3 regions of the Lactobacillus sp. ESL0684 genome follow, and region 1 is predicted to be linked to each of the others. Evidence: predicted binding sites of a transcription regulator. Region 1 holds the regulator's gene; each other region holds the start of a gene.
The links. Region 1 encodes NrdR, which represses ribonucleotide reductase genes. Its sites were predicted from a motif close to ACACNATATATNGTGT; they were not measured.

Region 1 (5,606 bases):
GTGACCATTGGCTCAGAGTTTCAGCCCCAATATCATCTAAAATTAATAAATCACATTGAGCTACCCGATCGATTTCCGACTGCAAACTATTATCCTCAAAATGACTAGATAAACTAGCAATAAATGCTGGCAAATGCAGGAAAACCACTTGTTGGTCCATTGCTGCTACCTGATTAGCCAGTCCAGCTAGAATATAGGTTTTACCAACACCAAAATCGCCTGACAAATATAATCCTTTTTGATGAATATCTTGTGCATATTTTGCTAAAAATTGCTGAATTAATGCCATAACTTGCGACCGACCCTGAGTCATTTCCGCCTGACTCAAACGTACATCATGCAAAGCCTGCGGCAACTTAATTAATTGCAAATGCTTCTTAGTGTTAGCTACGCGGTCACGTGCTAGCTTACTAGCCTCTGGAACATAACGTAAGTCAATAGCCTGATTATTAATGAACAATTCAGGGCGATAGCCATTAGTAACCGGATCCTTGCGTTGCTTACTAGTATAGTATTCATATAGACTAGGCAAACTCTTATTAATCATTTCAGCAGTAATCTTAGTCTGATTTTCTTGCAAGAATTGTTTAATATCTGGATCTGCTAAAACTTGTTGATAAATTTCTGTCAAATTATACTTTTTAACCAATTCTGGATCTAATTTACTAATCAAATTGCTAATCGCTTGCATCATCTTGCACCTACTTCATACCGTTCTTATCTTCAAGATTTTTAAAGAAATCCTTCAAATCTTTAGAAGAAATATCTTGATTAACTGCCGCTTGCTTTTTACTCCAGTCAGTTCCCTTTTCAACACGCTTATTGGCACCATAACGTGAACGCGGCTGCCTTTGTGCTTTTTTCTTTGCCCGATTAGCCAGATACTCCAGTGCCTGTGCTCCGGTTTTTACACCATGCTGGAGCCAATCATGTAAAATCGTATTAGCAAGCCGATAAGAAACCGTTGAACTTTCTTGTAAGCAGGCATAGGCCAAAATATTAAGTAACTCTGTTTGCACATTTTGCTTGTTGTATAAATTATCAAGCACCTTATATTCACTAGCATCAACATAGTCATGCTTAGCAGTCTTTAACTGATACAGAAATTGTGCAGGTGCCTTTTCTTTTGCCATGGTTAAAATTTGCTGCTCACGTGAATTAAACTTTTGCTTTACTTGGTCAGAAACATCTTGATTTTCAGACTTAAGGCGAGCCTTAGTATCAACACTATGAATATTTTCAGCAATCGTTTGCTTAATTAGTGGCATATTCAACTGATAGCTACCGTGCAAACAAGATAATGTTTCATCAACAAATTCTTGCTCTGACAAGCCATACGTCCGCATCAGTCCAGCAATATCCGCTTGATGTTGATCAATCTCACTAGGCGCAATTTGGTATATTTCAAATTGCTGTTTCATGAATTCCCAATCAATGTGTTCTGCTTGGTTAATCTGGGCTTTAGTTGGCCGCTTGACTTGATTTTCTTGTGCGGCTTGTTGAACATCTTCAGACGGACTGATGGCCTCTTGACTAGGTAAATGAAAAACTTCCATGAATGAAGCAGAAACATCTTGCGCGGTTTGTAAGCCATTAAGTTGATTTTCATCCTGTTGACTTTCCCTAGCAAAACTGTGACTCAGGTCATGAAAAGCAGCTTCACCCACCTTTTCTTTTAACAGGCTAGCCAATAAGGCAGTCGCAAAAAACTCACTGCTGCTGGGTACTACATTTAAACTAAATACCAAAACTTGACCCATGATTTCATTGTCGAGCACCCTTGTTTGCAGTAATCCTACGCCTTCAAGCTTGTGAATTGCGGCAAACAGATCTTGCAAACTACAATCTAATTGTTCTTGCAAGCTATACAAACCTTGGGCATCAGAAATCATTGCAGTTTCGCGATAATCTTCATTTAAAGTTAAATAAAGTGAACTGCCAAGTCCCCCAAGTAGCGGCTGATATAGTTTCAGCAAGATTCTCAAGTCACGTGGAAAAATTGGTACTCGATTATTAATTAGAAACGGCTGCTTTGGATTAGCACTTTCAAACATCAACTAATCTTTCTGCTCACGTTTAGCAATCATATCTTCCATCGTCTTCATAAAGCTAGACATGTCTTTGAATTCACGATAAATGGAAGCAAAACGAATATAAGCTACATCGTCAATCTTGGCCAATTCATCCATGACCTGCTGGCCAATCTTTTTAGAAGAAATCTCACTGCCGCCTTGCTGACGAATTTTGTTTTCTACATGATTAACTAACTCTTCGAATTGACCACTAGTAATTGGGCGTTTTTGACCTGCTGCCATTACTCCATGTAAAATTTTCTTCCGGTTAAATGGTTCACGAGTACCGTCATTTTTAATTACCAACAATGGGGTTGTTTCAACTCGCTCAAACGTGGTAAAACGAAATCCGCAGTTCTCGCATTCGCGACGGCGTCTAATCGCGCGGTTCTCATCACTTGGACGTGAGTCAATCACCCGCGAAGCATTCTGACGACAATGAGGACATTCCATATAATCAACCTTCTTCTAACTTAAACATTAATTGAGCTAACTTCGCATTCAATTCTGCTACAGTACCGGTATTTTCAATTACATAATCAGCTAATTGGACTTTTTGTGCTAGCGGCATCTGGCTGTTAATCCTAGCTAAAGCCGCCGATCTAGTCAATTGATCCCGCTGCATCAATCTTTCAAGCTGCAAACTTTCGGGCAAAGCAATCAATAAGGTTTGATCACAATAACTTTGACCATTAGCCTCAAACAGCAATGGTACATCAACAACTATTAACGGTACATTTGCTTGCTTATGATGCGTAATTTTAGCCGCAATTGTCTGAAAAATCAAGGGATGAGTTAGTTTGTTTAACTTTGCTAACTGCTGTTTATCATTAAAAACTAGCTGACCTAATTTACGTCGATTAATCGTTTGATCAGCATTTAAGTATTCCGGGCCAAACTGTGCACCAACTCTTTGATAGCCTTCTTGACCAATATTCAAAATATCATGACTAATTCGATCACTGTCAATAACTGGCACACCTTTAGCTTGAAAGAAAGCATCAGCAGTACTTTTGCCACTGGCAATACCGCCTGTTAATCCTAAGACGACTGTCATTAGTATGTCACCTGACACTTTGGACAAAAAGTAGTCCCGCGACCATTGACTTTAATCTTTTCTAGTTTAGTCCCACAGCGCTGACAAGGCTCGCCTCGGTGACCATAAACTTTCAGCATCGCTTGAAAAGCACCCGTTTGTCCATTCGCATCAAGATATGTATGAACCGTAGTGCCGTGTTGTTCAATTGCCAATGCAATCAAAGAATTGATATTGTCATGAAGTTGGGCAACTTTTTCTTGTGGAAGATTATTAGCAAGACTTAAGGGATGAATTTTTGTTTGCCAAAGAACTTCATCAACGTAAATATTTCCTAATCCAGCAACAATCGACTGATCAAGCAAGGTACTCTTAATATTCTTGTGTTTATGACTTAGTCGCTCTTGCAAATAAGCCGTGGTAAATTCTGCAGAATTAGGTTCAACACCTAACTTGCTGATACCAGTAACTACTTTTTCAGTGCCTGTTTCGACCAATTGCATGCGGCCAAACTTGCGAACATCGTTATAACGTAAATCTGTACCATCAGTAAAGGCAAATTGCACATGATCATGTTTATCTTTAACAGTATCAATTGCAACTAAACGATATTTACCTTCCATGCGCAAATGTGAGACAATCGTTAAATTTCCGCTTAACCGAATCAGTAAAAATTTGGCATAACGATCAATTGTCATAATCTTTTGGCCAGTTACTCGCTTAACAAAATCTGCCGCGTCTCCTGTAATGATTTTAGGATACCACAAAGTCACTTCCGCAATAGTTTTACCCTTAATTAATGGTAAAAGTGTGCGGCGAACTGTTTCTACTTCAGGCATTTCAGGCATTAGACGTCACTTCCTTACTTAGCATCATACCAATTATGTCCCCACCCAGAATCTGCTACGAGCGGTATATCAAGTTTTACTGCAGACTGCATAACTTCTGGAACCAGCTTTTTAATAGTTTCCAGTTCCTCTTTAGGCACATCAAAAATTAATTCGTCATGGACTTGAACTACCATTTTGGTCTTAAGTCCTAATTCAGTCAATTTTGCTTGCATATTCATCATAGCAATCTTAATAATATCAGCTGCAGAACCCTGAATTGGCGAATTAATCGCTGTTCGTTCAGCAAATGAACGCACATTGAAATTCTTAGCATGAATATCTGGTAAATAGCGACGACGATGCATGATTGTTTCTGCATAGCCTTTTTCACGGGCAACTTTCACTGCTTCATCCATATAATTCTTAATTTGCGGATATTGTTCAAAGTAATTATCGATAAATTCTTTGGCCTGCTTACGACTAATATTTAAGTTTTTCGACAAGCCATAATCAGATATCCCATAAACAATCCCAAAATTGACCGCTTTTGCCCGGCGACGCATGAGCGGGGTGACTTCGTCTGGCGATTCCAAATGAAAAATTTTCATAGCAGTATGTGAGTGAATATCATACCCCGTTTTAAAGGCTTCTTGCATATGTTCATCCCCAGAAACTTGGGCTAAAACTCGCAACTCAATCTGGGAATAATCACAAGAAAAGATATAACCATCTGGTTCACTTGGAACAAAGGCCTTTCTAATCTGCTTACCCTCTTCAGTACGAGTTGGGATATTTTGCAAATTCGGATCGACTGAAGACAGCCGCCCAGTAGCAGTCAAAGTTTGCAAATAACGTGTATGAACTCTGCCATCTTTTTGAATGACATCAAGCAACCCTTTAACATACGTTGACTGAATCTTAGCTAATTGGCGATAAGACAAGATTTCAGGAATAATTGGACTCTGATCTTGTAATTGATTTAGCACATCAACAGAAGTAGAATAGCCCGTTTTAGTCTTTTTGACCGGTGGTAATCCTAGCTTTTCAAATAAGATATGACCTAGCTGTTTAGGAGAATTAATATTAAATTCCTCACCTGCATGCTCATAAATCTTGTGTTCCAAGTCTGTTAATTCTGCTGCAAATTCATCTTGTAATTTGGTCAAAGTAGTAGCTTCTACCTTGATGCCATTCATTTCCATAATTGCCAAAACCCGCGCAACAGGAAGTTCAATGTTAGCAAATAAATCGTCTTGCTCATGGTCTTGCAATTTATCTAGTAGCTGGTTTTTCAAATTAGCGATTGCCTGCGGTTTGCTGGCTAAGTGACTATACAGAACCTGCTCATCTTCAGGAATCCGTGTCTTTTGACCCTTGCCATAAACATCATAATCACTCTTAACTGTATAATCTCCGTATAATCGGCAAACCTCACCGAGATCGTCAGAATTGTTTTCATTATTAATTAAATAAGACGCCAATAGCATATCGTAGTCAATTCCGGCAATTTTGATACCCAAACGGCTTAAGCCAACCATTGTGCGCTTGAGATCAAACACATCTTTTTTAACTGTTTCATCTTCAAGTAGCTGTTTCAATTCAGCCGATTTAAGCAGGTCTAAATTAGCACTAACATAGGTTTGCTGACCAGCTTCAATTGCAAAACCA
Region 2 (5,606 bases), 590 kb from region 1:
AGCTAACTACAGTAATGCCCTCTCCAATTTGCACAGGGGTATTTGGAACAGCTTTAACAAAAGACGCATCTGCGACAATTTGGCGATTAATTAGAGTTAAATCGCCACCACCAGTTGAAATAATAATACCATGATAGACCTGACCCAAGTCATTAATAATTGTTTCTTGAGCATCACCACCAACAGCGACTACGACAGCGCGACAATTATTAAAATCACCATACTCATTAATTAAGTGTAGGCCAGCTTTTTTAGCTAATGCTTGAGCAGATCGGTGACCACCATCATACACATAAATATCCTGACTAACCACATCTGCATGTAACAAACCTTGAATAATTGAACTACCTATTTTACCTGTTCCAATGAATCCAATTTTCATTTTCTACGCTCCTTTAATACTTAATTAGTTATTTAACGCCATTATTGTAACAATGCTTACATTAAATCTATCCTAATCGATAGCCCGGTTGAAAATCTCGTTTTAACAAATCAACAAATTGCGGATATGTCTGTACTTCAAACATAGGATGCAAATTAAGATCATTTCTGCGATGACGATGATTGTACCAAACACTGGCAAAACCATAATTTTCTGCACCCAAAATATCTGACTGTAACCCATCACCAAAGAAAATAGTATCTTCAGGTCCAATTGTCGTCTGATCAAAAAAATAATCAAAAACTCGGCGGTCCGGTTTTGAAAATCCAGCTTCTTCAGAGGTTACAATTAGTGAAAAGTACTGCTCAACTCCCGCTTGCTCAAGCCGATGACGTTGCATAAATGCTTCGCCATTACTTAAAACAGTTAATTGATAATCATTTTGCGCAAAACGTAAAGCATCTTCAACACCTGGCAGTAATTGATATGCCTGCTCAAAATATGAACGATACTCAGCCATGATCGCTTTCCCATCAACTTCTAAGCCAAAATTTTGCTTCAAAAAAACTTGAAAAACCTGTTCACTTAATTGGTTATAGGAAATAGTGCCCTGTTCAAGTTTACGCCATAGCCCTTGATTATAAGCATGATAGCGTTTCTGCATTTCACGAGTCAATTGCCAATGATGTTTCTTAAATAGAGCATGCAAAGCAAAATCTTCCGTTGCAGCAAAGTCAATTAACGTATCATCAACATCAAAAATTATTTGTTTAAATCGCAAGTATTTTTCACTCCTTCTAATTTATTCATCTGCTTTAATTTCCGCGTGAACGAATTTAGTCTAAGAATAATTATAGCAATTTCTTAATTATAAAAGATATAATTAACTATTTTTCTTAGGAAAAAAGGGATATAATTGGGCTTATTTATTTTGAAGGAGTGCTTAGAATGCTTACACTATTATTGATCTTGTTTGTTACTTGGCTACTAATGAAATTAGGAATTGGCCTATTTAAAATTTTTGCTTTCTTATTAATTTGTGCAGTTCTCTTTTTCTGCTTTATTCATTTGTTGATACCTATTTTAATAATTATTGCTGCCATCACTATTTTTTGGGCACTCATCCGTTTTTAAAAAGAAACAATTTATATTTACACGCTAGGACTACTTACTTTCTAACGTGTTTTTTGATGGTAAAACCCTCTTTTAGTAAAAAAATTTCAGACTCACAAATCCCATTCTGCCATATAATTGTAATTTACAAGTTAAGCCACCAACTTCATTTCTTATACTTAGCACAAGATATTGTGGTATAGTTTATAGGTAAGCCATATATGATGTATATGTGAAACGTTTATCTTTTTAGGAGTTGCTTTTACATGGAAAACACTAGTATAACTTTAGATCAAGCCTATATTGATCAAGTGAAACAAAACATTAAACCACACTGGGGAGAATTAGGTTGGGTTACTTACAAGCGTACCTACGCTAGATGGTTACCAGACCAGAATCGTTCTGAAAATTGGGACGAAACAGTAAAACGGGTTATCGAAGGAAATATTAATCTTGATCCTCGTTTAAAAAATAACCCTACTACTGAAGTAGTAACTGAATTAACCAATGAAGCCAAACAACTATTCAAACTAGTTTATGGTCTTGCTGCCACACCTTCTGGGCGGAATCTTTGGATTTCGGGTACAGACTATCAAAAGCGTAATGGTGATGCTTTAAATAACTGTTGGTTTATTGCCATTAGACCACAGAAATACGGCAACAGCTCAATTGTACCAAGTTATCTTGACCAAGATCAATTGGCCGTCTCACTCCCCTTCTCTTTCTTATTTGATCAACTAATGAAGGGTGGCGGTGTTGGTTTTTCTGTCGCGGAAGAAAATATCGTCAAAATTCCTCAAGTCGATAATCAAGTTGCCTTAACAATTGTGATTGACCAAAAAAGTCCGTCTTATGATAACTCACTTGAGCATGGCGCGGTTGATTATGCAGATTGGGCACAGGCAAACGCGGATGCTGATAATTATATTTATTATAAATTACCTGATACGCGCGAGGGCTGGGTTTTAGCTAATGCTCGCCTAATCGATATGCATTTTAAACAAACAAATCCAGAAAACAAGACAAAACTAGTACTTGATATTAGTGACATTCGTCCCTATGGCGCAAAGATACATGGATTCGGTGGAACTGCTTCAGGCCCAATGCCATTAATCGACATGCTGCTTGATATTAATCAAATTATCAATGAGCAACACAATCAACGAATGACTTCAGTCGATGCAACTGACATTTGTAATCTAATTGGAAAAGCTGTAGTAGCCGGCAATGTTCGTAGATCTGCAGAATTGGCTCTTGGTTCGAATGATGATCAAGATTTTATTACCATGAAACAAGACAAAGATAAATTATATCATCACCGCTGGGCTTCCAATAATAGTGTCGCCATTGATGCAAACTTTGATAATTACCAACCAATTGCTGATGGCATTAAAGAAAACGGTGAACCAGGTGTAGTTAATCTTGACCTATCACGCAATTACGGTCGAATTATTGATGGCTATCAAAAAAACATTGATGGCGAGGTTGAAGGCACTAACCCATGTGGTGAAATTTCTTTAGCAAATGGTGAACCTTGCAATCTTTTTGAAGTTTTTCCTTATATTGCGGAACAACAAGATTGGGATTTAAACGAAGTTTTTCGCTTAGCAACACGTTACACTAAACGAATCACTTTTAGTAACTATGATTGGGAAATTTCCCGGGAAATAATTTATCAAAATCGCCGAATTGGTGTTTCAATTTCAGGAATTCAAGATTGGCTATTAAATGACCTTGGCCACCGCGTAGTTACAGGCTTTAAGGATGAGTTTGATGAAGAAACTGGAGAACAAATTAAGGCACCAATTTATGATCCTAAAGGAATAGAAATGCTTTCCAATGCCTATCAGGCCGTGATTAATGCCGACAATGAATATAGCAAAGCTTTAAATTGTAATACTTCAATTAAGCATACTACCGTAAAGCCATCTGGGACAGTGGCCAAACTAGCCGGTGCTTCTGAAGGCATGCACTTTCATTATGCTGGCTACTTAATTCAACGAATTCGGTTCCAAGCTTCAGATCCATTGCTAAAAGCACTTGATGCCTGTGGTTATTATTCTGAACCTGATACCTATTCTGAAAATACGATTTGCGTTGAGTTTCCAATGCGTGCCGCTCATGCAGATAGTAAAGACTTTGCATCAGCCGGAACAGTTTCAATTGCTGAACAATTCGCTACTCAAGCTTTTTTGCAAACTTATTGGTCAGACAACGCTGTCAGTTGTACTGTAACTTTTCAAAATGACGAAGCAGATCAGATTACTTCACTATTGAAACAATATCGTCACTGCATTAAATCAACTTCTTTACTACCTTATTATGGTGGTTCCTTGAAGCAAGCACCAAAAGAACCAATTGACAAAACAACTTACGAACAGAAGAAAGCTCAGATAAACGGTAATGTTGCTGAGGTATTTGCCAAGCAAAATGACGATCAGAAAGATCTAGAAATAGTTGATCAAACCGATTGTGAATCAGGAGCTTGTCCAGTTAAATAAAAAATAATACCTTTTAAAATTAGGAGAAAAATCATGAAAAAACAGAAATTAAATATTGTAACTATTATTGCTATGGTGTTTACCTTTACTTTTGCTGGAACTGCTCAACCAACAAACGTTGCAGCCAAAAGCAGTAAAATTACAGTCACCTATACTTTAAAAAAGAATAATAAGAAATTCGCCAAAAAGAAAGTCAAACTGGCCAAAAAAGGTGCTACTGTAATCAAAGGCCTACGTAAAGCTTGGAAAGTTAAAGGTAAGACTTCACCAGGACTTGGTTTCATGGTTACAGGTATCAAAGGCAAAAATCAAAATACCAGTAAAGGCATCTACTGGACCTATAAATTAAATGGAAAATTTGCTAACAAAGGCGTTAGTTCTCAAAAAGTCCACAATAAAGATCGGGTTGTCTTCAACTTGGCTAAATAAGTCAGTCTAACCAAAAATGAAACATCAACAGATCAAACAAATTGCCTTGTTGGCCATTCTAACTGCAATGTGTGTTACCTTGCGTATCTTTAAAATTATCCCGATTCCCAACGTACAGCCTGTGACCGATATTTTAATGCTGGTTACTTTAAACATTGGTTTCGGTTTTGGTTTCACATTAGCTATCCTTACTATGATAATTTCTAATATTTACTTAGGCTTCGGCATTTGGACTATTTCCCAGATTTTAGCCTATGGTGGCTGTATTTTAACCGTCATTTTCTTTGCGAAAATCACTCCATTGAAAAAACATTTCACATTGCAACTAATTCTGGCAACTTTCTTAGGTTGGGAATATGGCTTTTTTGTCGATTTGGGTATGTCAATCTTTGGTGGAATCGCTGCATTTTTAGCTTATTGGGCAAGCAGTCTCACCTTTGACACCTATCATGCAATTGGTAATTTAGTTTTTTACCCTATTTTATATAAACCGATTAACCTGGCTCTTGACCATTACAAACGGAGAATCTGATGACCCTAAAAATTTATACTAAAGTTGGTGACCAAGGTTTCACTAAACAAGTTACTGGCAAAATGGTTCCTAAATATGACCTACAAATTGTAGCAGTTGGCGATATTGACGAACTAGAATCTTATCTTGGTGTAACTGCTGCTAACCTGTCAGACAAATGCAGCAAGTTAAAGCAACCTTTACAAAATCTACAACGGCAACTTTATTTACTTGAAGGCGATATTGTTGTTAAACGACGCTCAGAAATTACTGCAGAGAAAGTTTCCGTTCTAGAAAAGAAAATCGACCAATTAAATACTGAATTACCAGAAATGACAGAATTTATTTTACCTGGTGGTTCAATTACTGCAGCCAATCTACAATATGCCCGTACTATTGCTAGACGTGCTGAACGCTCACTAGTTAAATTAAACATAGAACAACAAGAATTAGCTCCAGAGTGCTTACAATACCTTAATCGTTTATCCGACTATCTCTTTACGCTAGCGCGTTACGCCAACGTTTTAGACGGCGTAACGGATATTAAAAGCAAATATTAACTAAAAAAGCAGCTTCAATCGAAGTTGCTTTTTTCATGCTATTAATCCAAATCCAATGGAATCTTATGTGTCGGTCGAGGATACTCCTTATCAATCAAGTCTAAGTCAGC
Region 3 (5,606 bases), 640 kb from region 1:
CTTGGGGGATAATGATATGTTGCAGTGTTTGCAGCTTTGATAAACGTAAGACACGGGCGCTTTCATATTGACCAGTGGGAATTGCTTGAAAACCGCCGCGAAAGATTTCGGCAAAGTAAGCAGCATAATTAAGGATAAAGGCAAACAGTGCCGCATCATAACGCTGAAAGATGATACCCATGATTGGCAAGCCATAGAAAATAAAAATTAGCTGCAATAATAGTGGTGTACCCCGCATGATCCATACGTAAAATTTAAGTATCAGCCGCAAGGGCTTAAAATGGGAGAGCAGGCCTAAGCTGATAACTATTCCTAGTGGGATAGAAATGATTAGAGTCCAACAAAACAGGGACAGGGTCATTTTGGCACCTGAGAGTAATGAAGGCATGATTGAAACGATATAGTCCATAACTTTCTCCTTGTGATAAATAAAAAAGCGTCCTCTTAAGCTATCTAGCTTAAGAGGACGCTTTGACGTTGTTCCACCTCAATTTGTTATTTACTCACGTAAATAACCTCAACCAGTTCGAATATTGCCATAAAAATGGTGATATTCGAATTGGAGCGATAACGGGACTACCGGAATTTCCTAATAATAGTAAGTAAAAAAAGCCGCCATCTTAGACATAGTGTCTAAGAGGACGACTTAACGCGGTTCCACCTCAACTTCGTTGCTTACTCACATAAGCAACCTCGAGCAGTTTAATAATTAATATTAAACTGGAAGTGATAACGGAACCACCGGAATTTCTTACTGATTCAGAAAAACGGTTCGCAGGTGTGATTCATGTTGGTACTTGGTGTCTTTACAGCAACTGACACTCTCTAAACAAGTCCATAACATTACTAGTCTGCTCATAACCTTTTAAATTTATTTTAATTATAGTCACTTACACCAAGAAGTCAAGTATTATTTTTATTACTAAAAAAGCTATCGTTAAGATAGCACTTCTAGTTATTCCGTAAGTTTGACCCTAGTTGATTTGTCCCAAGAATCAGGTAACTTGCCAACTTCCTTGAGTTTAGCCACAATTTGATCTAAAACGACTTGACGATCATCTTCATCGGTCATAAAGTCAAGTTGATCGCCATCAATTTCCATCTTAGGTGAGTAGTCATATTTTTCGTACCAAGGCTTATAATAACGCAAAAGCCGTTTGTAATAATCCTCAAGAGTAGCATCATAACTCAACTGCTCATAAGGACGGCCGCGTTTTTCAATTCGCTTGAGCATAGTTTCGTATGAAACGTTAATATGGACAAGTAGGTCGGGATTTTCTTTTGGCATATGATCGAGTTCGCCCATCATATTATTGAGCAACTCATAATATGTGTCGACCTCTTCTTTGGTTGCACGTCCGATATCGGCATTCATTTGGAAGAATAGAGCATCTTCATAGATGGATCGATCTAAGACATTGTTATCTTCTGTTAGAGCATCTTTAATGCTGCGGAAGCGAGTATTTAAGAAAAATACTTGCAGCAAAAAGGCATACTTTTTAGGATCGGCATAAAATAGCGGCAAGACAGGATTGTCATCAACGCTTTCATAAAATGGTTTAGTTCCTAAATAATTAGCTAAAATACTGGTTAAACTGGATTTACCGGCTCCAATTGGCCCGCTTAAAACAATAACAGTCATCACGTTCCTTCTTTTATAAATTTCCTAGTTCGCGTAATTTATTATCAATTTCGCTTAAAACTGCTTTTTTGGCGTCTTCGTCAACGATAAAGTCATATTTATCGCCATCAATTTTAATTTTTGGTGAAGCATCATATTCCTCATACCAAGGCTCATAATACCGAATTAAACGCTCATAATAGTCTTTTAAACTAGGATCAGTACTAATTTGTTCAAATGATCGACCACGCTTCTCAATCCGTTTGAGCATTGTTTCAAGCGAAACATGAATGTAAATAAGTAGATCAGGCTTTTTACTTGGCTTGCCAGGAACATCTTCCATCATGTTCTCGAGTAAGCTGTCATAGATCTTAAATTCGGTTGGATCAGCAACTTTATTTTCTGCATTCATCTTGAAAAAGAGCGCGTCTTCATAGATTGACCGATCTGAGACGCTGTTTTTATCCTGTACCGCTTGATTAATCTGCGCTAATCGATGGTTCAGCAAGTAGATATTAAGTAAAAAAGTATATCGCTTCATATCTTGATAATACAAAGGCAAAACGGGGTTGTTATCCACGCCTTCATAAAACGCTTGTGTCCCTAAATGCTCAGCTAGAATACTGGTTAAACTGGATTTACCGGCTCCAATTGGCCCACTTAAAACAATAACTTGAATCACGTTCTTTCTTAAAAATACAACATGTAGACTCTTATTTAGTTTAATACGAGATGTAGTGGTAAACAAGGAAAAAGTTAATTTTAAGAATTCACAATTTGTCAAGTGATTTTGTATAATACAGTGAAGAAAATATCCAAGTTATCAGCTTCACAATAAAAAGCATCAAGTTTAGACTTGATGCTTTTGCTAATGTTACACGTGAAACCAATGAGTTACCGCCAGTTAACTTCTGTGTATGTCATATCAGCAAATTTAGTCGATTGATACTTATCAGCTAAGTCTTTAGTGGTGAAGTATTGATTATAAACCTTGCCTGTTGTTGGATCAGCTTCGAAAACCACTTTGATGGTTTGATCATCAACTTTTTCGTTGTGAACAGCATAAGCGTCACCGTCAGCAGTTGACTTTTCGGTTGGTGAGCTCAAGATAGTCCATTTAACGCCGCTAATTGTTTTGGTAGTACCACGCTTGACGTTCTTAAAGGTCTTAGCATGTTTATTCTTCCAACTTTTACTCATTTGCCATGGGTACTTTTTGGTGCCTTTAACTTTACCAATCACTGCTACTTTGGCTGTTTTACCAGTAGCAGGTAGGACTAATGAAGACTTGTGGATATTCAATGGCTCAGGAGTTAAATTGTTATTGCTATACCATTTACCTTGTAAATCTTTACTAAATTTGAAGGACTTGCTGATACCATATTTTTTATCCTGCTTTTTCTTTGAAACTTGGCTAGTCTTAGCTTTCTTTGCACTAACATCAGCTGTAAACACACTACTAGTTAGCCCCAGTGCAGCAACAACTAAGCCTAAAAGTTTAACCGTTTTTTTCATAATATTCCCTTTCTACATTATAAACAGTAGCTATTTTATGCTTTAATTATAACTTATAAGGTTTGGCATTGACAATATAAAAGTAAAACTTTTATAACGATATGGTAGAATCTAGATGAAGGGAAGTGCTTGAATTGGAAACCAAAGTATTGGTAGTTAGTGGTATCACAGCAAGTGGAAAGACTAGTTTGATTACCGCTTTAAAACAAATATGTTTAGAGAGTACGGTGCTATCTTTTGATGACTATGACATTGTTCAATTAAGTACTACTCCAAACATTAAGATACCACTAAAAAAAGCAATTAATCAATATGATATTAGTGAGTTAATGCTTGATTTTAAGCAGAGCTATCACCAAATTCCACTAATTTTACTTGACTTTCCTTTTGGATATTATCATCAAGAATTAAGGCCATACATTGATTGGGTAGTTTATTTGAATACACCACTTGATATTACTTTTGCACGTCAATTGATTCGAGATGAGCAGTCAAGCAATGCTCAAGAAATAATTAACTGGGCAAAGACATATTTATCCCAAGCAAGACCATATTTTGTTGACAATCAGAGCTATGTAGCTCAAAGTGCTGATTTAATTTTAGATGGTACGACTTCAATTGCTCAAGAAGTAGCCCAAGTTAGAAAGTTAATCGAATAAGTTAATGTTTTACGTGGAACAACTATTTGTTGGTGTACTGAAATTTTAGCGATTAAGGTGTTTAATGATTAAATGAAAAAGCCAAACAAAAATTGAGATGACTACTACATATGCAATTATCGAATCAAGATATTCCGTTTTAGGTTCTTTTGCCAGTTCAACTATTACTAGAATTAGCATAGGGATTATAAAAATAAGATAAGGGATCCATTTATGTTTATTTGCAAACTCACGTGCCTTATATTTTATTCCTAAAGATTTTTCACGATTAAATTTTCTAATGTGGCCGTTTATTGCTGCAATGAGATATTCAATTATTAATAATGGTAGTGAGAGACCATGTAAATTAATAATATCAAATGTATTAGCAAAAAGAATCACCAAAATTATGGCTATACCCAGTTTAAATCTTTTGAGATTACCTTCAATTCTTTTGCAACATCTTTTTTCTCTAAATATTCACGCATTCCTGTATCCTCCTTTAATAATGTATCAAGTGAGATTTGATAGTAATTACTTAACTTGATAAGACTCTCTATGTCGGGATAGGTCTTTTCATTTTCCCAGCTAGAAATTGTTTGTCTGCTCACAAAGAAATACTTTGCGACTTCTGTTTGAGTTAAGTTCTTAGCAATTCGCGCTTGTTTTAAGTGCTCACCAAATTTCATTGTTTGTTCCTCCCGAATTACTATTAATTATGAATAGTTTGGAAATTAAAACAAGCAGAGATTCCTTGCATTATTGCTAGTTAAAGGAAGTATTTCCCAGGAAATAAAAAAGATGTGGTACGTTGGCACCACATCTTTTTGGTAATTTAATAAGCAAATTATTTAACTCTTTGTTGTTCAGCTTTTTGTTCTTTATTTTCTTTTTGCTTCTGATCAAGTTTTTCTTTTTGATCATCAATCTTGTCTTCGGCAGTCTTAGTTGCTCCTGAAAGACGATCCTGCAGACTAACTGAATCTTTTTCATGTTGTTTTTTAGTCTTGATGTCAACGACAGTTACGTTAACTTCAACTGTTTCAAGGCCAGTCATGTCTTTAATTTTATTGTAGATTTTTTCTTTAATTTCATCATACAACTTAGTGATTTGTACACCGTATTCAGCGACAATATCAATGTCAACTGCTACTTGCGTTTTACCAACTTCGACGTTTACACCAGAGGTAACATCATCATTGTTGACGATTTTATCAGTTAAATTGGAGAAGAAGCCACCATCGACAGTTAGTAAGCCTTTGATATCTGAAAGGGCAATACCAACTATTTTTTGGACCACTTTAGAATCATATTTTAGATCGCCTTTAACTGTTTGCTTTGAATTTGTTTGTGCCATTGTAAAAAAACTCCTTTCGAATAGTTATTTATTTTGTAACTTTTTTAGAATTGGCCAGTAATGACCAATGAGACCGCCACATACTAGCATGACAATTACAAAAATAGTTTTGAAGAATCCCAGTCCTAAAAAGCAAAGTGCTAATAATATCCCGATAACTGCACCGCTTATTTCTGGGAGGTATTTTTGCAAAATTTCTTTCATCTCTACCTCCTTACTGAACGCGCTTTTCAGGCTTTTCTGAATTGTGATAATTGGTAAAATTAATCTTAATTTTTGGCTTTTGCTCAATACCTAATAGTTGCTTTAGGTCACCTTTTAGCTGCTCAAGATAATTGTTGAGTAGATTAGCAATATCTTCACCTGCACCTAAATCACCGTTGACTTTAATCTTAACGTGACGTTTGGTCAATCGTGATTCGACTTTAGCGTTGCTTAGATAAGGAACATCTGCTAAAGAATTCAAAACGTAGCC

Region 2: the regulator NrdR is predicted to act here: its motif matches at 1,678-1,693, upstream of nrdJ (ribonucleoside-triphosphate reductase, adenosylcobalamin-dependent).
Region 3: the regulator NrdR is predicted to act here: its motif matches at 2,347-2,362, upstream of OZX56_RS09125 (deoxynucleoside kinase).

What each region holds. Positions count from the first base shown of each region.
Region 1 is NZ_CP113941.1:615,836-621,441, reverse strand. It holds gene dnaI (primosomal protein DnaI) at 1-691, opposite strand, end outside; gene OZX56_RS03085 (DnaD domain protein) at 702-2,054, opposite strand; gene nrdR (transcriptional regulator NrdR) at 2,058-2,525, opposite strand; gene coaE (dephospho-CoA kinase) at 2,530-3,129, opposite strand; gene mutM (DNA-formamidopyrimidine glycosylase) at 3,129-3,956, opposite strand; gene polA (DNA polymerase I) at 3,971-5,606, opposite strand, start outside.
Region 2 is NZ_CP113941.1:27,862-33,467, reverse strand. It holds gene OZX56_RS00165 (pyrroline-5-carboxylate reductase) at 1-382, opposite strand, end outside; gene OZX56_RS00160 (YjjG family noncanonical pyrimidine nucleotidase) at 450-1,163, opposite strand; gene nrdJ (ribonucleoside-triphosphate reductase, adenosylcobalamin-dependent) at 1,762-3,996, shown strand; gene OZX56_RS00150 (DUF4430 domain-containing protein) at 4,030-4,425, shown strand; gene OZX56_RS00145 (ECF transporter S component) at 4,442-4,957, shown strand; gene OZX56_RS00140 (cob(I)yrinic acid a,c-diamide adenosyltransferase) at 4,957-5,496, shown strand; gene OZX56_RS00135 (aldo/keto reductase) at 5,538-5,606, opposite strand, start outside.
Region 3 is NZ_CP113941.1:1,867,098-1,872,703, reverse strand. It holds gene OZX56_RS09135 (amino acid ABC transporter permease) at 1-409, opposite strand, end outside; T-box leader at 635-868, opposite strand; gene OZX56_RS09130 (deoxynucleoside kinase) at 956-1,642, opposite strand; gene OZX56_RS09125 (deoxynucleoside kinase) at 1,656-2,303, opposite strand; gene OZX56_RS09120 (hypothetical protein) at 2,516-3,136, opposite strand; gene OZX56_RS09115 (adenylylsulfate kinase) at 3,271-3,795, shown strand; gene OZX56_RS09110 (helix-turn-helix transcriptional regulator) at 4,188-4,463, opposite strand; gene OZX56_RS09105 (Asp23/Gls24 family envelope stress response protein) at 4,622-5,131, opposite strand; gene OZX56_RS09100 (DUF2273 domain-containing protein) at 5,156-5,335, opposite strand; gene amaP (alkaline shock response membrane anchor protein AmaP) at 5,346-5,606, opposite strand, start outside.